4 regions of the Streptomyces sp. NPDC005141 genome follow, and region 1 is predicted to be linked to each of the others. Evidence: riboswitches for the same ligand, from Rfam matches in the RefSeq annotation. Region 1 holds a riboswitch; each other region holds the start of a gene.
The links. A riboswitch is a leader RNA that binds a small molecule or an ion and turns the genes downstream of it on or off. The one in region 1 is predicted to bind S-adenosylmethionine.

Region 1 (5,594 bases):
CGACGACGCCGGCGATCGAGACGGCGAAGCCCGCGATGATCAGGGTGCGTTGGGGGTACCGCCGGGCGAGTCGTTCGGCGGCCAGGGAGGTGGCGAGCAGACCGAGCGTGGCGGCCGTGAAGATGACACCGGTCGCGATGGCGTCGTAACCGCGCACCGCTTGGAGGTAGGCGGCCACGGTGAACGACGATCCCATGAGCAACAGCCATTGGATGTTCTGGGTGATGAGGCCGAGGTTGGAAGTGCGGTTGCGGAACAGGCTGGTGGACAGCAGCGGTTCCTTGCCGGCCGACTCGCGGGCACGCACGGAGCGGAAGAACCACAGCAGGGTCAGCGCTCCGAGGGCGAGCAGGCCGGTCATCAGCCAGACGTTGTTGTCGGCGGCCAGGATGCCCATGACGATGAGGACCAGGCCGGTGGCCGACAGGACGGCTCCGACGGTGTCGAAGGGGCGTGTCGGATCCGGGGACAGCGGGTCCTCGAGGTGGCGGCTCAGCACGATGATCAGGGCGATGATCAGGGCCTGGAACACGAAGGCGGCCCGCCAGCTGATCCACGAGGTGATGAGCCCGCCGATGAGCGGACCCGCCGCCGCACCGATGCCGCCCAGCGCCATGATTGCGCCGAAGGCGCGGGCGCGGGAGTTCATGTCGTTGAAGAGAAGAGTCGTGAGGATGTAGACGGGCGGGATGAGCAGCGCCGTTCCGACGCCTTCGAGAATCGAGTTGCCGAGGATGAGAACACCCAGGCCGGGGGAGACGGCACTCAGCAACGCGCCGATCCCGTACACCGTCAGGCCGGCGAGGAAGCAGCGTTTGCGGCCGTAGCGGTCCGTCAGCTTGCCGCCGGGAATCATCAGCGCGGCCATGACGAGCAGGAAGATCGTGATCGCGATCTGCACACCCTGCACGGTGGTGTCGAGGTCCTCGCTGATGTCGTTGATCATCACGTTCATGTTGGAGCCGGCGAAGCTGCAGATGAACTGTGCGAGGGCGAGCGGGGCGAGAATCCTGCGCTGCGCCACCGACGGCGGTGTCGACGCGCCTGTGTCAGCCATCGCCATTCCTTATGACCGCCGGACGTGTGGTCTGGGTGTAGCTCTCCTACGCTCATAGACTGCGCCGAACGTCGGCGGACCGCACGTGGACGCGGGCAGACCGGTGGACCGTCCCGGCCGGCGCTCTGTGCGGCGGGCAGGCGAGGTCTCCGGGGAAGACCGTTGACCAGGGCCGGGAGTGGACCTCGACCCTGAAGGGCGCGGGCGTCGTACTGACCCCACGCGGCTGAACGGTCCGGACACCGGGCCCCAGCGACCGGTTCCCCGTTCAGCCGGACGGGTGAGCAGGCCGCTCACCCGGCCGGACGGGCCTTACGGACTCCTCACCGCCGCCGGGCGCTGCCTCCGCCCCGGAAGGCGGGGTGGTCGCCCAGACGGCGTACGTAGTCCAGGAGCCGGGGGAACGAGCGGAGGGTTCCCTCAGGGTCCAGTTGACTGAGGGCCACCCACACGTCAACGTCCGCCGCCGTCAGGGTCTCGCCCAGAACATGGGGCCGCGAGGCGAGTTGGCAGTCCAGCAACTCCAGGGCCGCGGAGAGTTCCGAGGGCTGGGCGGACGGGGTGACGTCGCGGTCCAGCAGGTCGCGGAGAGCCTCGATGTCCGCGGCGAGGGCCGGCGGGCGCAGCGTCGAAGGGCAACCCGCGCCGTGACCGGAGAGCAGACCCGCGAGATCGCGGAGGATGTCGGGGGTATGGTTGCTGACGATGCGTCCGCTCCACCGGTCGCACAGCGCGGGCGCCGTCAGCGGTCCGTCGTAGTGGTGCTCGGTGGCCTCGTAGGCACGGCGCAGCGAGGTGAAGGCGTCAGGTGTCTCGGTGGGGCGCGTCAGGAGCGTGGTGGCCACGGAGTCCTTCAGACCGAGCAGGTCGAGGGTGATCGCGATGCGCAGCGAGAGCGGACAACTCTCCGACAGATACAGCTCGTAGCGGTGCGGTGCGGGGTAGAAGCCGCCGGCCAGGCCGACGCCGATGCGGCTGTCGACACGGTGGGGGCGGGCGGAGGATGTCGCCACCTCGATGCGAAGCTCCGAGGGGGACGAAACCTGGTCACAGGGACGTGAGTTGGCCGTGCTGGAAGTGCGCGAAGCTGTCTCGGGCATGACTCTCCCTTGGGGAACGAGGAAGCCACCGCCGCCTTGTGGGCACCAGCGGCCGAATGCGGAACGACTGCGCTCGTCGCACCGGTCCGGATCGAACGGACCGGCTGCGGATCAGTAAGCGCTGGAGACACGCAACAGATCGATGTGCAGGCGCCTCGTCAAGCCGTTCTTGGGCATTCCCCACCGGTCCTACTCCGGGGCTCGCGAGACGCGAGACCACGCTTGCCCCGCCGCGCCGGCGGGACCCGGTCGTCACCCGGGGCACCCCGTCGCGGTGGAAGGGTTGCCTGTCAGCGGGCCGGGGCCGATGACCACAGGAGCGGGACGAACCCGCACCGTGGGCGCTGACAATCGTGACCGTCCACGCCAGTCTCGGTGCGCTCTGTGATGCCGTCAAGAAGGCCGGGCACGCGGTCTCACCTGGTGGGCACCCGCATTGACATTCTTTTCGGGGCGGGCCTAACGTGCGGCCCACAACGGAATGCCCCAGGACCGGAGAAACGATGGTGACGGCGATGCACGCAGCTGATGGGACGACCGCATGGCGGCGCCTCGGCCGCGTGGTGCTGTGCGCCGACCGCTCCGTCGACCTGCTGCGTGTCAACAGCGCGCTGTGTACGGCCGTGTGTCGCACCCTCTGTCAAGGCTGACGGCTCTTCCGCTGAACCGCTGACGACCACCGCTGTAGCGGTGTGCCCCTTCTCCGTCCAGCCCCCGTTTCCCTGTGCGCCCGTGCCCTCGTGTCGTGCCGAGCCGTTCCGGCTGCGCGTCACGCTGCCGTTCGCCGTGGTCCGGGGTGTCCGAATCCGCTGGAGCTCTCCATGAGTGAATCTCCGGGCATAGCTGTGTCCTCCGGATCAGCGCCGCCCGCCGAGGCGATCCCCCGTCCCGACGTCCCCGCCGCTCCGAAGCCCCTCGCGGCTCAGCGGGTCCTTCCGCTCCGGCGCCCCGGCCGCTGGATCATCACGGCCGTCGTGCTCGTGCTGGTCGCCCAGATCACCCACGGCCTGGTGACCAACCCCTTCTACCAGTGGGACCGCTTCCAGTACTGGTTCCTGCGCCCGACGATCCTCGACGGCCTGCTCATCACCCTCGAAGTCGCCATCTACAGTGCGGTGTTGGGCTTGCTGGGTGGCGTCCTGCTGGCGCTGGCCCGGCTCTCCCCGAGTCCGGTGCTGCGCGCGGTGAGCTGGGTCTACACCTGGCTGTTCCGCTCGGTACCGCTCATCGTCGTCCTGCTGTTCCTGTACAACTTCAGCGCGCTGTACCAGACGTTGAGCGTCGGTGTGCCGTTCGGTCCGGCCTTCTTCACCTTCGACGAGTCCCGCCTGGCCACCGACATGGCGGTCGCCGTCATCGGACTGAGCCTGAACGAAGCGGCGTACGCCTCCGAAGTGGTGCGCGGCGGAATCCTCTCCGTCGACCAGGGCCAGCACGAGGCGGCCTCCGCCCTCGGCCTGCCGAAGCGCTACCAGTTCGCGAGGATCGTCCTCCCGCAGGCGCTGCGCTCCATCACCCCCAACTACGTCAACCAGTTGATCGGCCTGATCAAGGGCACCTCGCTGGTCTTCTACGTGTCCCTGCTGGACCTGTTCGGCTCTGTGCAGACCATGGGCAGCACCTACCCAGGTGACATCGTGCCGCTGCTCCTCGTCGCCACCGCCTGGTACCTGATCCTCACCAGCGTCGTGTCCGTCATCCAGTTCTACGTCGAGCGGCACTACTCGCGGGGCGCGCTGCGCACCCTGCCGCCGACCCCACTGCAGAAGGTACGGAACGGTCTGCGCGACGTGCGGGCCCGGGTCCGGAGGGAGACGGCGATATGACCGGCGAAGCCCGTCGGACGACGGTGAAGACCAGGACGGTCCCGGAGGACCAGGTGGCCGACACGGCGGCGGCCGAGATCATCGGAGCGCTCGACATCCAACCCGCCGCGGTCGAGGTGCACGACGTCCACAAGTGGTACGGCGCCCACCAGGTCCTGGACGGTGTGGAGTTGACGATGCGTCCCGGAGAGGTCACGGTCATCCTCGGACCGTCCGGATCCGGCAAGTCCACTCTCCTTCGGGTGATCAACCATCTGGAGAAGCCCGAGATCGGTCACGTCAGCCTGAACGGTGAGCTGATCGGCGTGCGCCGGCACGGCGAGCGTCTCAAGGAGTTGAGCGAGCGGGCCATCCTGGGACAGCGCAGCCGGATCGGGTTCGTCTTCCAGAACTTCAATCTCTTCCCGCACCTGACCGTGCTGGACAACGTGGCCGCGGCCCCGGTTGCCACCGGAAAGCTGTCCAAGCCGGAGGCTCAGGAACTGGCCCGGGATCTGCTCGGCCGCGTGGGGCTGGCGGACAGGACCGGCGCCTACCCGCGGCAGTTGTCGGGCGGTCAGCAGCAGCGCGTCGCCATCGCCCGCGCCCTCGCCCTGCGGCCGGGCGTCATCCTCTTCGACGAGCCGACCTCGGCGCTCGACCCCGAACTGGTCGGTGAGGTACTCGAAGTCATCAAGGACCTGGCCAGGAGCGGCACCACCCTCGTCATCGTCACGCACGAGATCGGCTTCGCCCGAGAGATCGCCGACCGGGTCGTGTTCATGGACGACGGCCGGATCGTCGAACAGGGTCCGCCCGCAAAGGTGTTGGACCATCCGCAGCAGGAGCGCACCAGGGACTTCCTGAGCAAGGTCCTCTGACCCACGGGCCGACGGGCGGACAGCGCGGCCCGTCAGCACCGGCCTGCGCCCAAGCCGCCGGCGGTGGACGAGGCCGCATCGCCCGGCACCGACCTCCGAACTCGCGCTCCATCGTGCGCCGTCACGCACGTCCACCGATTTCGCGGCCCGCAGGGACCGCGCCCCCCACACCCTCACCGCACCCACCCGACAAGGAAAGCCATGCGCACCCTCACCCTGAACAGCAGAATTCTTCGCGGCGTCACCGCCACCGCGGCCGTCGCCTCCCTCGCCGCCGGGCTCGCCGCGTGCGGGGGTGACAGCGACGCCGCCACCCGGACCGAGGGCGCCTCGGCCGGATCGGTCACGGTCGGCGCGCTCTCCAACGGCGCAGGAGAGGAGACCGAGTTGAAGGTCGCCGAGGTGAAATCGATCAGCGCCGAGCTGCCCAAGTCCGTCGCCAAGAGCGGCACGCTGCGGATCGGCGTCGGCGCCCTGCCCGCGGGGTTCGCGCCGCTGGCCTTCGTGGGCGATGACCAGAAGACGCTGACCGGCGCCGAACCCGACCTCGGCCGGCTGGTGGCCGCGGTCCTCGGGCTGAAGCCGGAGGTGAAGAACTCGACCTGGGAGAACCTGTTCGTCGGCATCGACAGCGGCAAGGTCGACGTGGCCTTCTCCAACGTCACCGACACCGAGGAGCGCAAGAAGAAGTACGAGTTCGCCTCCTACCGGCAGGACAACCTCGGCTTCGAGGTCCCGAAGAAGAGCACCT
Region 2 (5,594 bases), on a different contig from region 1:
GCAGTGGCCCCCGAGGGAGAGAACCAGCCGTGATCACCGCGATCGTCCTCATCAAGACCAGCGTGGACCGGATCCCCGAGATCGCCGAGTCGATCGCGTCGCTGGAGAGCGTCAGCGAGGTCTTCTCCGTCACCGGCACCTACGACCTGATCGCGATGGTCCGGGTCAAGGCCCACGACGACCTGGCGGACGTCATCCCCGGCAAGATCAGCAAGATCCCGGGCGTCGAGGCGACGGACACCCACGTGGCGTTCCGTACGTACTCGGAGCACGACCTGGAGGCGGCGTTCGCGATCGGCCTCGACTCCTGACCGACGGGACACCGCCTCCGGGCGGGGGCACGGGCGTCAGACGGCCGGGACGCAGCGGCCGTCCTCGGTGCGGTACTGCCACCGCGCACCGTCCCGGACCAGCTCACGCACCGCGCGGACGAAACGCTCCACGTGCTCGTCGGGGGTACCGGCGCCGAAGCTGACGCGGATGGCGTTGAGGGACTTCTCGCCGGGGGCCGCCTCGGGGGCGCCGCACTCCCCCTGGGTCTCCGGGTCGCTGCCGAGCAGCGTGCGGACCAGCGGGTGGGCGCAGAAGAGGCCGTCGCGGACGCCGATGCCGTACTCGGCGGAGAGCGCGGCAGCGAAGTGCGAGCTGTTCCAGCCCTCGACGACGAAGGAGATGACGCCGACCCGCGGGGCGTCGTCGCCGAAGAGGGAGAGGACCCGGACCTCCGGGACCTCCGCGAGACCCGCGCGGACGGTGCGGATCAGGTGCTGCTCGCGGGCGACGAGGTTGTCGAAACCCTCCTCGGTGAGCGCCTTGCAGGCCGACGCGATCGAGTAGGCGCCGATGACGTTCGGCGAGCCCGCCTCGTGCCGCGCGGCGCTGTGGTGCCACTCCACGTCCACGCCGCCGTCCGCGCGCCGGGAGACCTTGCGGCTGGCGCCGCCGCCCGCGAGGTACGGCTCGGCCTCGCGCAGCCAGTCGGAACGGCCCGCGAGGACACCGGAGCCGAAGGGCGCGTACAGCTTGTGCCCGGAGAAGGCGACCCAGTCGACGTCGAGGTCCTGGACCGACACCGGGTGGTGCGGGGCGAGCTGCGCGGCGTCGAGGACGATCCGGGCGCCGTGGGCGTGCGCGACGGCGGCCAGCTCACGCACCGGCCACAGCTCCCCGGTGACGTTCGAGGCGCCGGTGACACAGACCAGGGCCGGTCCGTGGGGGTCACGGCCGGCGAGGGCGCGCTCCAGCGTGGCGACGGCCTCGCCGGGGGTGCGCGGGGCGTTCAGGTAGGTCACCCGGGCGTCGCGCCAGGGCAGCAGCGAGGCGTGGTGCTCGGTCTCGAAGACGAAGACCTGGCAGTCGGCCGGGAGCGCGGCGGCGAGCAGGTTGAGCGAGTCGGTGGTGGAGCGGGTGAAGACCACCTGGTCTCCGGCGCGGCAGTCGAGGAACTCCTCGACGGTCCTGCGGGCGTTCTCGAAGAGGTCGGTGGACAGCTGCGAGAGGTAGCCGGCGCCCCGGTGGACGCTGCCGTAGTACGGCGCGTACGCGGCCACGTCGTCCCACACCCGCTGGAGGGCGGGCGCGCTGGCGGCGTAGTCGAGGGCGGCGTAGGTGACCTCGCCGCCGGTGACGAGCGGGACGGTGACATCCCGGCCCAGAACGGGCAGGGCCCCCGAAGTGTCGTGGCAGACGGACTGATCGGCGGCAGCGGTGGAGACAGACATGGCGAGCTCCTGTGAGAGGCAGGCGGGATCGCTGCGCGAGCCGGCCGCCCGGAGGCAGGGCTCAGCGCAGGGAAAGGTGAAAAGGGTGTGCGGAGGCGGGGCTCGACGCCCTATCGCATTCGCTTGCTCACAGAAGGCTCCCTCGAACGACCAGGACCCCTGGTTGCATCCACTCGAAAGAGTGCGAGGGGTCCGCGCTTGCCGTAGACCTCGCTGCCTACGACCTGGTCTTCACCCGGGGCACCCCGCCACGGACGGAGGGTTGCCGGACAGCCGGCCGGGGCCACATGGCTGTCACTCATGACCTGATACAGCATCTTGCCAGAAGATCTTCGACGCGCAAGGCGCAGTCCGGATCGTGGACTGCGCCCCCCGCGTCGCCTCGCCCGGGAATCAGGCGTTGCTGGCGGCCACCCACCGGTCCAGGGTGCGCTTCGCGGCCCCGGAGTCGATCGCCTCTGCCGCCTTCTCCATTCCGGCGCGGAGCTGGTCGGCGAGCGGAGCGCCGGTCGGTGACAGGGCCACCAGGGCCGCCGCCGAGTTCAGCAGGACCGCGTCCCGTACGGGCCCGGTCTCGCCGTCCAGCAGGCGCCGGGCGACCTCGGCGTTGTACGAGGCGTCGGCGCCTCGCAGGGCCTCCACCGGGACGATGCCGAGACCGACGTCGCGCGGGTCGAAGCGCTCCTCGGTGACCTTGCCGTCGCGGACCACCCAGACGTGGGAGCCCGCGGTGGTGGTCAGTTCGTCGAGGCCGTCGTCGCCGCGGAAGACCAGCGAGGAGTTGCCGCGCTCGGCGAACACACCCGCCACGATCGGCGCCATGCGGGGGTCGGCGACTCCGACCGCCTGGGCCTTCACCCGCGCCGGGTTGGTCAGCGGGCCGAGCACGTTGAAGGTCGTCCGGATGCCCAACTGGCCGCGTGCCGCCGCCGCATGACGCAGCGCCGGGTGGAACTTCACCGCGAAGCAGAAGGTGATCCCGGCCTCTTCGGCCACCTCGGCGACCCGCTTCACCGGCAGTTGGAGATTGACGCCGAGCTTCTCCAGGACGTCCGACGAGCCGGACGCGGAGGACGCGGCCCGGTTGCCGTGCTTGACGACCTTGGCGCCGGTGCCGGCCACCACGATCGAGGACATCGTGGAGATGTTGACGGTCTTCGCGCCGTCGCCGCCCGTACCGACGATGTCGACGGTGCGCCCGGGGACCTCGATCACATTGGCGTGCTCGTACATCGCCCGGACGAGCCCGGAGATCTCCTGGACGGTCTCGCCCTTGGCCCGCAGGGCCACCACGAACCCGGCGATCTGCGCGTCGGTCGCCTCGCCGCGCATGATGCGGTCCATCGCCCAGGCCGTGTCGTCCGCGCTCTGGTCGCGGCCTTCGAGCAGGCCGTTCAGTACCTGGGGCCAGGAACGGACCGCCGCGGTGTCGCCTCCAGCGGGGTTCACAGCGCTCATGGTCGCTCCTGGGTTCGTAGGTGACGCGAGGGACTCACCCCTTGCGCGGGGTGAGTCCACCCTATCCAGCCCGGGAGACGGCAAAGAGCCCCGTCCATTGCATGGACGGGGCTCTTTCCGTGGCGAACTGTGGGGATCAGTGGTGGCCGTGGCCGCTCGTGATCTCCTTGTACTCCTCGACGGTGGGCTTGGGGATCTGGTTATCCTCCCCGTAGAAGCCCTCGCTCATCTTGGCGCGCAGCTTCTGCGTGCCCGAGACCTTGCGCTCGACACCGTTCTCGTCGACCGCCGGGCCGATCTCGGCCGGCTTGTACTGCTCGTGCGCGGTGAGCGTGTGCAGCGCGTCCTGGCTGAGCGGCTCGTGGACCTCGATGAACTCACCGTGCGGCAGGCGCTTGATGATGCCCGACTCGCGGCCGTGCAGCACCTTGTCCCGGTCCCGGCGCTGAAGGCCGAGGCAGATCCGCTTGGTGGCGATGAACGTGAGCACCGGCACGACGAAGAACGCGATCCGGACGAACCAGGTGATCGAGTTGATCGACAGGTGGAAGTGCGTGGCCCAGATGTCGTTGCCGCCGCCGACGAGCAGGACGAAGTACCAGCTGATCCAGGCGGCACCGAACGCGGTCCGGGTCGGGACGTTGCGCGGGCGGTCCAGGATGTGGTGCTCGCGCTTGTCGCCGGTGACCCAGGACTCGATGAACGGGTAGACCGCGATCGCGACCAGGACCAGCGGGAAGATCACCAGCGGGATGAACACACCCAGGACGAGCGTGTGACCCCAGAGGTTGATCTCCCAGCCCGGCATGACACGGATCAGGCCCTCGGAGAAGCCCATGTACCAGTCGGGCTGGGCGCCCGTGGACACCATGTCCGGACGGTACGGACCCATCGACCAGATCGGGTTGATGGACGCGATCGCCGCGATGGCCGCGATGACACCGAAGACCAGGAAGAAGAAGCCTCCGGCCTTGGCCATGTAGACCGGCAGCAGCGGCATGCCGACGACGTTGTTGTTCGTCTTGCCGGGGCCCGCGAACTGCGTGTGCTTGTGGTAGAAGACCAGGATCAGGTGGCCCACCACCAGGCCGAGCATGATGCCCGGCAGCAGCAGCACGTGCACCGAGTAGAAGCGGGCAACGAAGTCGCCGCCCGGGAACTCGCCGCCGAACAGGAAGAACGACAGATACGTGCCCACGATCGGCACGGACAGGACCGCGCCCTCCATGAAGCGGACGCCGGTGCCGGAGAGCAGGTCGTCCGGGAGCGAGTAACCGGTGAAGCCGGTGAACATGCCGAGGACGAACAGCAGGAATCCGAAGACCCAGTTGACCTCACGCGGCTTGCGGAACGCACCCGTGAAGAACACGCGCATCATGTGCACGAACATGCCGGCGAGGAAGATCAGCGCCGCCCAGTGGTGGATCTGCCGGATCAGCAGACCACCGCGCACATCGAAGGAGATGTGCATGGTCGAGTTGAACGCCTCGGACATCAGCTGGCCCTGCAGCGGGACGTAGCTGCCGTGGTACTCCACCTCGTTCATCGACGGGTGGAAGAACAGCGTCAGGTACACACCCGTGAGGATGATGATGATGAAGCTGTACAGGCAGATCTCACCCAGCATGAACGACCAGTGGTCGGGGAAGATCTTGCGCATGTTGGACTTGGCCAGGGAGTAGATCCCCAGACGGCCGTCGGCCCAGTCGGCCACCCGCTCACCGGCGGGCGCCTTCTCGCGCGAGGAGCGCGAGTCGGAGGTGGGGGTAGTGCTCATCCGCGCTCCCAGAATGCAGGACCGACGGGCTCTTCGAAGTCGCTGAGCGCCTCGAGGTAGCCCTCGTCGTTCACACCGATGCGCAGTTGCGGCAGGGCGTGACCGGCCGGGCCGAAGATGACTCGGGCACCGTCGGAGAGGTCGAAGGTGGACTGGTGGCACGGGCACAGGGCGTGGTGCGTCTGCTGCTCGTACAGGGAGATCGGGCAGCCGACGTGGGTGCAGATCTTCGAGTAGGCCACGATGCCGTCGTAGGACCACTCGAGTTCCTGCTTGTCCTTGATGTTCTCCGGCTGGAGCCGGATGATCATCAGGGCCGACTTGGCGATCTCCTTCTGGAAGTCCTCGTCGTGCTCCTCCAGGCCCTCGGGCTTGGCGAAGGTGAGCGAACCGACGGCCACGTCCGAGGGACGGAGCGGCTCGTTCGTGTTCATGTTGACGAGGAGCTTGCCCTTGGACCACAGCGTGTGGCGCAGCTTCGTGCCCGGCAGCGGACCGAGGTCGCGCAGCAGCATGACGCCGGAGAGCGGGAACAGGGCCAGCGCGCCGAACATCGTGTTGCGGATCAGCTTGCGGCGGCCGAGCGCGGACTCCTTGGCACCCTGCTTGAAGTCGGCCAGGACCTTGGCCTTGACCTC
Region 3 (5,594 bases), on a different contig from region 1:
GTCCGGTGCTGCCCTGGCAGCCGCCCAGCACATTGGGGACGACGACGAACCAGCGGTCCGTGTCCAGTGCCAGACCGGGCCCGATGAGCCCGTCCCACCAGCCGGGGGTGGGGTGACCGGGCTGGGCCGCTCCGGCGGCATGGCTGTCGCCGGTGAGCGCGTGGAGCACCAGTACGCCGTTGGAGCGGTCCGGCGCGAGCCGCCCCCAGGTTTCGAACGCGAGCCGCACGTCGGGCAGTTCACCTCCCGCTTCCAGCGCCAGGGGCTTCTCCCGTACGTGCCACTGGCGGCGACCCGGGGGGTCCCCCTCCCGCCAGGCCCCGGAGGCCGGCGGGAGAGGGACCGCGGAAGGCGTCAGTACGGTGTTCAGGACGCGCCCTTGGCCGCGCGGAAGCCTGCCTCCAGGTCCGCCTTGAGATCGGCGAGGTTCTCGATGCCGACCGACAGCCGTACCAGGCCGGGCGACGTGCCGGTCGCCGTCAACTGCGCGTCGTCCAACTGGCTGTGAGTGGTGGACGCCGGATGGATGATGAGGCTGCGCACGTCGCCGATGTTGGCGAGATGGCTGAACAGCTCGACGGCGTCGACGAACCGCTTCCCGGCTTCGACCCCGTCCCGCAGTTCGAAGGCAAGGACCGCGCCGGAGCCACGCGGCAGATACCGCTGCCCTGCCTCGTACCACCGGTTGGACTCCAGGCCCGGATAGTGGACGGCGGCCACCTCGTCGCGCTGCTCCAGCCATTCGGCCAGGGCCTGGGCGTTGGCCGAGTGCCGCTCGATCCGCAGGCTGAGCGTCTCCACGCCCTGCAGGAGCAGGAACGCCGAGTGCGGGGAGAGCGCCGGACCGATGTCGCGCAGCAGCTGCACCCGCAGTTTGATCGCGAAGGCGCCCGGACCGAGCGCGGGCCAGTACTGCAGGCCGTGGTAGCTCGGGTCCGGCTCACTGAAGTCGGGGAAGCGGTCGGCGTGCGCGCCGAAGTCGAAGGTGCCGCCGTCGACGACGACACCGGCGATCGTGGTGCCGTGGCCGCCGAGGAACTTGGTCGCGGAGTGGACGACGATGTCGGCGCCGTGCTCGATGGGCCGCAGCAGATACGGGGTCGGCACGGTGTTGTCCACGATCAGCGGGACACCCGCCTCGTGTGCGACGTCGGCCACCGCCCGTACGTCGAGGACGTTGCCGCGCGGATTGCCGAGTGTCTCGGCGAACAGGGCCTTCGTGTTCGGCCGGATCGCCGCTCGCCAGGCCTCGAAGTCGTCCGGGTCGTCGACGAAGGAGACCTCGATGCCGAACTTCGGCAGCGTGTGGCGGAACAGGTTGTACGTGCCGCCGTACAGGGACGTGCTGGAGACGATGTGGTCGCCCGCACTCGCCAGCGTCAGGATGGCGAGGGTCTCCGCGGCCTGCCCGGAGGCCAGGGCCACCGCGGCGACCCCGCCTTCGAGCGCGGCGATCCGCTGCTCGAAGACGTCCTGCGTCGGGTTGTGGATCCGGGTGTAGATGTTGCCCGGCTCGGCGAGCGAGAACAGGTCGGCGGCGTGCTGGGTGTCGCGGAAGACGAACGAGGCGGTCTGGTAGATCGGCACCGCCCGCGCCCCGGTCGTCGGGTCCGGCGCTGCACCGGCGTGGATCTGCTTGGTCTCGAACGACCAGGCCGAGGTGTCGGGCCCGGCCGGTTCGTCCTCGGGGGTGTGGCCGGCGGTGACGGAGTCGATGGGCTGGCTCATGGTTCTCCCTTGCGCGGGGCGTGCGGGGGTGCGTGAAGCGACCGCGGGACTGCCGTCCGGACCGCGAAGGAGCAGGGCGGAGGACGGTGCGGTGCGGTGATGAAGAGAGGGTTCAGATGCCGGAGCGCGGCGTCAGCTCACGGCGGAACAACACATGGTGGTGACACGCCCGTAGTCAACGTGGCGGCGGGTCACAAGCACGGTCATGGAGTCAGATAACCACAGATGGTGACGGTTCACCAGCGTGACTTGGAGGAAGGCGGCTCGGGCGGCCCCGCCCGGCCGTCGCCCCGGTCGCCGTCCCGGCCACGGCATCCGGACCACCGCCGCACCCGTCCTGCGCGGTGGGCGGCGGGGCGATCGTCGCCACGGCGGTGGCGTCCGGGCCGCGCGGCGACCCGGACACGGGGGTCTCGCGGAGTCCCGTCAGGGCTGTCCGCCACGCTCCAGGGGGAGCCTGTCGCCCGCCTCGATCGCGACCGGCAGCCGGTTCTCGGCCGGCGGCAGCGGGCAGGTCGCCAGATCCGTGTAGGCGCAGGGCAGGTTCGCGGCGCGGTTGAAGTCGAGCGTCACCCTGCCCTCACTGCCAGGTGCGGCGATCTGCAGGGCACGGTTCGCCGCGTAGGTGGTCACGCCGGAGGTCTTGTCCGTGAACAGCACCATCAGGCTGCCAGGAGCGTTGCCGTTGAACGCGGTGAGGTGCCGCGGCACTCCGTCCAGCTCGAACTCGACCTGGCCGGGGGAGTCGTAGACATGCTCCAGCCCTTCGACGGCCGCACCGACGGTGACCGCGCGCGGCGCGTCGAAGGGCAGGAACCGCCCGGCGCGGACCCAGCGGGGATCAGGGGCGTAGGCCGGGGTGCGGGTGAAGGCGGCGCGCAGCGCGTTGCCGGGATGGCGGGGCCGCAGAATGTCGTGCCCTCCGCGCTTGGCGACCTCGATCACCGCGTCACCCGAGCCGACATACACGCTGTCCCGTTCGGCGATGACGCCGAAGTCGTGTCGCCCGCGCACCACTTGCCCGTCGACGGTCAGTTCGTCCTCCGCCTCCAGCTCGACCACCACCCCGTCGGCGGTGCTCGACCAGGCTCCCGGGGCGTCCTCGAACCGGGTCGGCAGCGCACTCAGCCAGTGGAGGCTGGTGATCGCGAGAAACCCGTGGGGGCCGGCGAGTACCGCCTCCTTCCCCCGGTGCCACTCCTCCCACTCCTGGACGAAACTCACCCGGTCGATGTCTTGGACGGTCATGTCCACTCCCTCCGGCTGCACTTGATGTTCTCCGTGCAACTGCCGTGCCCGTCCATGTCATTCCGGCACGGCGAACTCTTGACGCCGAGAGAATTGTCGATCTACGGTGAGCGCGAGCTACGAGTTCCGGTGATCAAGCCCTGGCTGGCCGGACGGCAACCCTCGACGCAGCGGGGTGCCCCAGGTGAAGGCTCGGCGGATATTCCAGTTCTGCAAGTGCGATCCGACCGGCCCGTGAGCCGGCGACACCCCAGGAGGACGGCGTGGCAAGTGCCCTCGTGCTGTGCTCCCGACGTCATGTCGACCTGCTGATGGTCTGCAGCTGTCTCTGTCGCGGCTGATCGACTCGTCGGCCGACTCGACGACGTTCAGGCAACTCCCTTTTCATCCTTGACGTTTCACGCGACCGCGCACGCACGCCTGGTCGGCCTCCTGCCGACCCGTCCGGCTGCCGCGGCTCCCACGCGTCCCCACCCATGCGGAAGCAGAGACCTGCCATGGCTCAGCACAACAGCCCGAGACCGATCCGATCCGTCCGCCCCGGCCTTGGAGCCCTGTCACTCGGGACGGCGTTCCTGGTCGCCCTGACGGGCTGCACGAGCACCAAGGATTCCAGTGGTTCCGGTTCCGGCGGTGCGACGATCACCGTCGGTACGACGGACCAGGTGACCAGCCTCGACCCGGCGGGCGCCTGGGACGCGGGCTCCGGCACCATCGAGACCGAGGTCTACGCGACCCTGCTCAGCGTGAAGAACGGTGCCACGGAGGTTTCCCCGGACCTGGCCACCGGAATCAAGCTCACGGGTCCCAAGGAGTACACGGTCACCCTCAAGAAGGGGCTGAAATTCAGCAACGGTCACCGACTGACCTCGTCCGACGTCAAGTTCAGCTTCGACCGCAATCTGAAGATCGCCGACGAGAACGGCCCGTCGTCGCTCCTGTACAACCTCGACTCCGTCGCCGCCCCGACACCCACCACCGCCGTCTTCACCCTCAAGTCCGCCAACGACACGCTGTTCCCGCAGGTGTTGTCCACCGCGGCCGGCCTCGTCGTCGACGAGCAGGTCTTCCCCGCGGACAAGATCCTCGACGACAAGGCCATCGTCGCGGCCAAGCCCTGGAACGGCCCGTACGGCGTCACGAGTTACGACAAGAACTCGCTGGTCTCCTTCACCGCCAACAGCGCCTACGGCGGCCAGTTGGGCACCCCCAAGACCAAGAACGTCCAGCTCAAGTACTACACCGACGCCAGCAACCTGAAACTCGACGTCCAACAGGGCACCGTCGACGCCGTCTACCGCACCCTCACCACAGCCGACCTCGACGACCTGGCCAAGAAGAAGGACGTCAAGGTCCACACCGGCTCCGGCAACGGCATCCGCTACATCGTCTTCGACTTCACCACCCAGCCGTACGGCACCAAGACCAAGAACGCCGACAAGGCCAAGGCGCTGGCCGTACGCCGGGCCGTCGCCGACTCCGTCGACCGGGCCCAACTCGCCCAGCAGGTCTACAAGAACAGCTACCAGCCGCTGTACAGCTCCGTACCCGACGGACTCACCGGCGCAACCGACTCCTTCAAGTCGCTCTACGGCGACAAGAAGGGCGGCCCCGACAAGGCCGCGGCCGCCGCACGGCTGAAGGCGGCCAAGGTGAGCACCCCCATCACCCTCAACCTGCAGTACAACAGTGACCACTACGGCTCGTCCTCGGCCGACGAGTACGCGCTGATCAAGACGCAGCTCGAAGCCACCGGACTGTTCAAGGTGAACCTCCAGTCCACCGAGTGGACCCAGTACGGCAAGGACCGCATCAAGCACCTCTACCCGCTCTATCAGCTGGGCTGGTACGCCGACTACCTCGACGCGGACAACTACCTCGCGCCCTTCTACTCGGCCAACAGCTGGGTCGCCAACGACTACTCCGACCCCGCCGTACGCGAGCTGATCAAGAAGGAGGAGTCGGAGAGCGACACCGCCGAGCGAGCCGAACTGCTCAAGCGGGCACAGGACAAGGCCGCCGCGTCGGTGCCACTGCTGCCGCTGCTCCAGGGGTCCACCGCGATCGTCACCCGTACCGACATCAGCGGTGTGCCCGACGAGCTGAACAGCGCGTACACCTTCCGCTGGGCCGGGCTCGCGAAGAAGTGAGCGCCCTCACCCAGGACACCCCCGGCGCCGTCGGTATCCCGGCCGACGGCGCCGGGGGGTACGGACTCGCCCGCTACCTCGTGGTCCGCTTCCTCCTCATCATCCCCACCATGTTCATCCTGGTCAGCCTCGTCTTCTTCCTGATGCGCGCGACCGGTGACCCGATCAGCGCCGCCTTCGGCGACCGGCTCACCCCGGACCAGCTCCAGGCCAAGCTGCACCAGGCGGGCTACGACCGGCCGTTGCTCACCCAGTACCTGGACTACCTGAAATCCCTGGCGACCGGCGACTTCGGCCGCACCGTCACCGACAACCAGCCCGTGACACACGTGCTGGGCACGTACGGCGCCGCCACCGTCGAACTCGCCTTCTACGCCCTCACCGTGGCGCTCGTCGTGGGCGTCCCCCTCGGCATGGTGGCGGCCTCCCACCGGGACCGCGCACCCGACGCGGCGCTGCGGCTCTTCG
Region 4 (5,594 bases), on a different contig from region 1:
CGGACTCCTGGTGTGCAGCGGCAGCTCCGAGGTCGGCGAGCTCGCCGAGCGGGCGGACCTGGTGGTCGACGGCCCGCCCGGAGTCGTAAGGCTGCTCGCCGCTCTCGCCGCCCGACTCGACTGACCGGAACGGACGCCGGACGGGCGGCCGGACACCGGGATCGTGCGGTGGTCCGGCCCGCTCCCGGTCGCCGGCCGGGCTTCCCCGGTCACCGCCACGGCCGCGCGCACGGATGAACCGGCGTGCGGCCGGGCGTCGTTCAGCGTTCCAGTGCGCGCAGCTGGTCGAGGAACCACTGGGCCGGCGGCAGAGCGGTGGCCGCGGCGGCCAACCGCTTGGTGCGCTCGGCCCGTTCACCCGGCTGCATGGTCAACGCCTCGTGCAGCGCCCGTGCGGTACCGATCACGTCGTACGGGTTCACGGAGATCGCGTCCTCGCCCAGTTCCTCGTACGCCCCGGCCTCCCGCGAGAGCACCAGCACACAGCCCTCGTCGGAGACGACCGGGATCTCCTTGGCGACGAGGTTCATGCCGTCCCTGATGGGGTTGACGAGAGCGACGTCGGCCAGCCGGTACGCGGCGAGCGAGCGCGCGAAGTCGTCCTTGACGTGCAACACCACCGGGGTCCAACCAGGCGTCCCGTACTGGGAGTTGATCTCGTCGGCCACACGCTGCACCTCGGCCGTGTACTCCCGGTACACCGCGAGGTCCTGCCGTGACGGGTAGGCGAAGGCCACATGGACCACCCGCTCGCGCCACTCCGGGTGGTCGTCGAGCAGCTGCCGGTACGCCAGCAGTCCCCGCACGATGTTCTTGGACAGCTCGGTCCGGTCGACGCGCACGACGGTCCTGCGGCCCTCGCCGATCTCCGTGCGCAGCGCGGCCATCCGTTCCTCGACGTCCTCCCGGTGGGAGCGTTCGCGCAGGAACTCGGCGTCCGCGCCGAGGCCGTGCACGCCGACGAGGGTCTCGCGCACGGGCGGCCGGGCGCCGTCCAGGTGCTCGATCGCCCGGGGGGCGCCCGAGGGCCAGGTCGCGGCGTAGCGCTCGGGGTCGGCTTCCTCCGCGCAGCGCATGAAGGCCGTCGCCCATCGCCAGGTCAGGAACGCCACCCGGTCCGCGCCGAGCATGCCGCCCACGAGTTCCGCCCGGATGTCGTCGGGGAGCATCCGGAAGTAGTCCTCGGGCGCCCACGGCGTGTGGGAGAAGTGGCCGATGCGCAGGTCGGGGCGCAGCTCGCGGAGCATCCCCGGCACCAGACACAGGTGGTAGTCCTGGACCAGCACCGCCGCTCCCTCGGAGGCCTCCTCGGCCAGCGCCTCGGCGAAGGCGCGGTTGTAGGTCCGGTACGCGGCCCACTGGCGCCGGAACTCCGCGTCGAAGACCGGCTCCAGCGGGGTCTGGTACAGCATGTGGTGGACGAACCACAGCACGGAGTTGGCGATGCCGTTGTAGGCGTCGGCGTGCACCTCGGCGTCGATGGCCAGCATCCGCACGCCGTCCTCGCCGACTCCGCGCGCGACGGCCTCCCGGTCGCCGTCGCCGAGGGCCGAGCACACCCATAGGGCGTCCGCGTCGGGCCCGATCGCGGAGAGGCCCGAGACGAGGCCGCCGCCGCCGCGCCGGGCGTGCAGCGAACCGTCCTCCCGTACCTCGTAGGTGATCGGGCCGCGGTTGGACGCGACCAGAATCCGGTGGGCACCGTGCGTTGAAGCCATGCCTCGAAACCTAGCCCCGTGTCGAAACGCTCAAACGTTCCCTTCGGCCGTATGCGATCGCGGGCCGGGAGGGCTGGTCTACGCGGCTTTGCGCCGCTGGTACTCGGAGATTTCGCTCATCGGGGGCCTTTCCTCCGTGTCCACCGAGTACGTGCGCGGCTGGAAACCGTCCCGGCCGCGCTCGAACTGGGTGAGGGCGGGACGGATCAGGTGACCGCGGGCCAGCCGGAGCTGGGCGGTGCGGTAGATCGCGGCGGCCATCCGGCCCAGGGCCTGGCCGTCCTGGTGGCGGTGCTTGCGGACACCGACGTCGACCTGGGCGAGGGCGTCCAGGCCCACCAGGTGCAGGGCGTCGACGAGCATGCCCAGTTCCACGCCGTAGCCGACGGGGAACGGGAGCTGTTCGAGCAGGGAGCGACGGGCCGCGTACTCGCCGCCGAGCGGCTGGACGAAGCCCGCGAGCTGCGGCCAGTGCATGTTCAGCAGGGGGCGGGCCATCAGCTCGGTGACCCGGCCGCCCTGTCCCGAGGCGCCGCCCAGGGGGCGGTCGTACATGGCCTTGACCAGATCGACACCGGGGTCGGTGAGCAGCGGGCCCACGATTCCGATGACGAAGTCGGACGAGAACTCCCTGAGGTCCGCGTCGATGAAACAGACGATGTCCCCGCTCGTCACGAGCAGCGACCGCCACAGCACCTCGCCCTTGCCGGGCACCGCGGGGATCCGCGGGAGGATGTCGTCGCGGTGCACGACTCTCGCGCCCGCGGCCGCGGCGACCGCGGAGGTGCGGTCGGTCGAGCCCGAGTCGACGACGACGATCTCGTCGACGAGCGGCACCTGCTGCATCAGGTCGTGGCGGATGATCGCGACGATCTCGCCGACCGTCTCCTCCTCGTTGAGCGCGGGCAGCACGACGCTGACCGTCGACCCGGTCGAGCGTTTCGCGGCCATGAGCTTGTGGAGCGGGCGGTCGGTCAGGGACCAGGAGCGTGTGCTCAGCCAGCTTTCGACGTCTTTCAGCACGGTCTGCGGCTCCTCACTGTCTGATCACACGCTCTCATCAGCGTGCCCGCTGCGGCCAGCGGCAGATGGATTGCCGTCGTCTCGCGGTTCGGACGACTATCTCAACTGTCCTGGCCTTCGGTTACAGTCTTGAACAACGCGGATGACCATCGCATGTCCTGGATCATCGCCGCGTATCGTGTTCAACAGTTCAACAATCAAATACCGCTCATCCAGAGGGGCAGAGGGATACGGCCCGATGAAGCCCCGGCAACCCTCCAGCCGGTCTCGTACCGATCGATGTCGATCGCGTCGCGAGGCTCCCGGCTCGGGAAGGTGCCAAATCCGTCTCACGGCGAAGTGCGTCGTGAGGAAGATGAGGAAAGGGCCTCGCCTCCATGGCTGCGCAGACAGTTGCAAGTACCACGAACTCCGCCGAAGCGGTGGACCTCGGCCCGGCAGCGGCGCTCTCCTGCCGCGAGTGCGGACACCGCGTCCCGCTCGGCCCGGTCTTCGCCTGCGAGGAGTGTTTCGGCCCGCTGGAGATCGCCTACGACTTCTCGGCCTACGAGACCGAAGAACTCCGCAAGCGCATCGAAGCGGGACCCGCGAACATCTGGCGCTACGCGCCCCTCCTGCCCGTCCCCGCGGACGTGGCGCAGAAGCCGAACATCAACCCCGGCTGGACCAAGCTCGTCCAGGCCGACAATCTGGCCCGCGAGCTCGGCGTCGACGCCGGCAAGCTCTTCGTCAAGGACGACTCCGGCAACCCGACGCACTCCTTCAAGGACCGCGTCGTCGCCCAGGCCATCGAAGCGGCCCGCGTCTTCGGCTTCACCACCCTCTCCTGCTCCTCCACGGGCAACCTCGCCGGTGCCGTGGGCGCCGCGGCGGCCCGCGCCGGCTTCCGCTCCTGCGTGTTCATCCCGCACGACCTGGAGCAGGGCAAGGTCGTCATGGCCGCGGTCTACGGCGGCGAGCTCGTCGGCATCCAGGGCAACTACGACGACGTGAACCGCTTCTGCTCCGAGCTGATCGGTGACCCGGCCGGCGAGGGCTGGGGCTTCGTCAACGTCAACCTGCGGCCGTACTACGCCGAGGGCTCCAAGACGCTGGCGTACGAGATCTGCGAGCAGCTCGGCTGGCGGCTCCCCGACCAGCTGGTCGTGCCGATCGCCTCCGGCTCCCAGCTCACGAAGATCGACAAGGGTCTGCAGGAGCTGATCAAGCTCGGGCTCGTCGAGGACAAGCCGTACAAGATCTTCGGCGCCCAGGCCGAGGGCTGCTCCCCGGTGTCCGTCGCCTACAAGGCCGGCCACGACGTCGTACGTCCGCAGAAGCCGGACACCATCGCCAAGTCGCTCGCCATCGGCAACCCCGCGGACGGGCCGTACGTGCTCGACATCGCGCGGCGCACCGGCGGTGCCGTGGAGGACGTGAACGACGAGCAGATCGTCGACGCGATCAAGCTGCTCGCACGCACCGAGGGCATCTTCGCGGAGACGGCCGGCGGCGTGACCGTCGGCGTCACCCGCAAGCTGATCGAGAACGGTCTCCTCGACCCGACCCTGACCACGGTCGTGCTGAACACCGGCGACGGCCTCAAGACTCTGGACGCGGTGGCCTCGGACACCGGGCTGACCGCGACCATCCGCCCGAACCTCGACTCCTTCCGAGAGGCTGGCCTCGCATCATGAGCGTCAACGTCCGCATCCCCACCATCCTGCGCACCTACACCGGGGGCGCCGCCGAGGTGACGGCCGAGGGCACGACCCTCGCCGAGGTCATCGCCGACCTGGAGAAGAACCACACGGGCATCGCCGCGCGCGTTCTGGACGACCAGGGCAAGCTGCGCCGCTTCGTCAACGTGTACGTCAACGACGACGACGTCAGGTTCGAGCAGGGCCTGGAGACGGCGACCCCGGACGGTGTGGGCGTCTCGATCATTCCGGCCGTCGCCGGGGGCTGATCGTTACCCTCGGTAATGCCGAACACGCTGAGTTCATCGAATTGCCCCCTCCGTGAGAGAAACGGAGGGGGCAATTCTGTATGGTTGAGCGCGCTACAGTTGGGGAAGTCGCTTCGCTTTCGATGTTGGTTTCATGCCGGACGCATATGAGTTCTCGCCCGGCATCCGACAAGAAGTAGCCAAAGTACCCCGCCTTTTTGAGCCTTTTATGGCATTTACGGGGCCCGACTTGCCCTGAATCCTTGCACATTCTCCGCATATCCGTGATCGGCCATGCCCAGAATTCTCGTCCGATTGACCTGTTGCAGACGGCAGTTGGACAGATACATTCAGCCGCGGTCGACGCGTTCCGGCGCACACCCCCAACCGTTGGGGGGTGAGGTCTGACCCGGATCCGCGAAGTGTGGATCTGTGCAAGGGCCAGTAATAGGGGAGTTAGGCATGGCTCAGGGCACCGTCAAGTGGTTCAACGCGGAGAAGGGGTACGGCTTCATCGCGGTCGACGGTGGTGCGGACGTCTTCGTGCACTACAGCGCGATTCAGATGGACGGCTACCGCACCCTTGAAGAGGGTCAGCGAGTGGAGTTCGAAATCTCGCAGGGCCAGAAGGGTCCGCAGGCGGACATGGTCAAACTCGCCGTCTGATCCGGGCGCGAACGGCCACCGACGCACTCACGCCGAGGGGCCCGCATCCCACCAGGGATGCGGGCCCCTCGTGCGTCCCCGGCCGTCTTCCGGGGTCCCCTGTCTGTCTCGCCAAGTCTTGTGCGCGCCCGCGAGCGCGCCCCGTGCGGGCGCCGCGTGTGCGCTCCGCCAGGGGCCCGTTTTCAGGAGAGGCGCTTGCACTCGCAGGGGTCGAGTGCTAATCATTGGCGTTAGCACTCTCCCAGTGAGAGTGACAGAAC

Region 2: another riboswitch for S-adenosylmethionine. It lies ahead of ACWD68_RS23200 (aminotransferase class V-fold PLP-dependent enzyme); the one in region 1 lies ahead of ACWD68_RS26620 (putative leader peptide).
Region 3: another riboswitch for S-adenosylmethionine. It lies ahead of ACWD68_RS15880 (ABC transporter substrate-binding protein); the one in region 1 lies ahead of ACWD68_RS26620 (putative leader peptide).
Region 4: another riboswitch for S-adenosylmethionine. It lies ahead of thrC (threonine synthase); the one in region 1 lies ahead of ACWD68_RS26620 (putative leader peptide).

What each region holds. Positions count from the first base shown of each region.
Region 1 covers NZ_JBSFYW010000038.1:39,809-45,402, reverse strand. The annotation lists gene ACWD68_RS26630 (MFS transporter) at 1-1,057, opposite strand, end outside; gene ACWD68_RS26625 (glutathione S-transferase C-terminal domain-containing protein) at 1,381-2,070, opposite strand; gene ACWD68_RS26620 (putative leader peptide) at 2,269-2,334, opposite strand; SAM riboswitch class IV at 2,371-2,516, opposite strand; gene ACWD68_RS26615 (amino acid ABC transporter permease) at 2,979-3,983, shown strand; gene ACWD68_RS26610 (amino acid ABC transporter ATP-binding protein) at 4,079-4,843, shown strand; gene ACWD68_RS26605 (ABC transporter substrate-binding protein) at 5,045-5,594, shown strand, end outside.
Region 2 covers NZ_JBSFYW010000030.1:33,307-38,900, forward strand. The annotation lists partial or broken gene ACWD68_RS23190 (rhomboid family intramembrane serine protease) at 1-33, shown strand, start outside; gene ACWD68_RS23195 (Lrp/AsnC family transcriptional regulator) at 30-311, shown strand; gene ACWD68_RS23200 (aminotransferase class V-fold PLP-dependent enzyme) at 348-1,721, opposite strand; SAM riboswitch class IV at 1,911-2,027, opposite strand; gene trpD (anthranilate phosphoribosyltransferase) at 2,115-3,179, opposite strand; gene qcrB (cytochrome bc1 complex cytochrome b subunit) at 3,316-4,956, opposite strand; gene qcrA (cytochrome bc1 complex Rieske iron-sulfur subunit) at 4,953-5,594, opposite strand, start outside.
Region 3 covers NZ_JBSFYW010000017.1:28,714-34,307, forward strand. The annotation lists gene metX (homoserine O-acetyltransferase MetX) at 1-370, opposite strand, end outside; gene ACWD68_RS15870 (bifunctional o-acetylhomoserine/o-acetylserine sulfhydrylase) at 367-1,728, opposite strand; gene ACWD68_RS15875 (DUF1684 domain-containing protein) at 2,155-2,976, opposite strand; SAM riboswitch class IV at 3,092-3,201, shown strand; gene ACWD68_RS15880 (ABC transporter substrate-binding protein) at 3,474-5,126, shown strand; gene ACWD68_RS15885 (ABC transporter permease) at 5,123-5,594, shown strand, end outside.
Region 4 covers NZ_JBSFYW010000013.1:16,022-21,615, reverse strand. The annotation lists gene otsB (trehalose-phosphatase) at 1-124, shown strand, start outside; gene ACWD68_RS12925 (alpha,alpha-trehalose-phosphate synthase (UDP-forming)) at 261-1,718, opposite strand; gene ACWD68_RS12920 (glucosyl-3-phosphoglycerate synthase) at 1,797-2,741, opposite strand; SAM riboswitch class I at 2,947-3,103, shown strand; gene thrC (threonine synthase) at 3,119-4,417, shown strand; gene ACWD68_RS12910 (MoaD/ThiS family protein) at 4,414-4,689, shown strand; gene ACWD68_RS12905 (cold-shock protein) at 5,131-5,334, shown strand.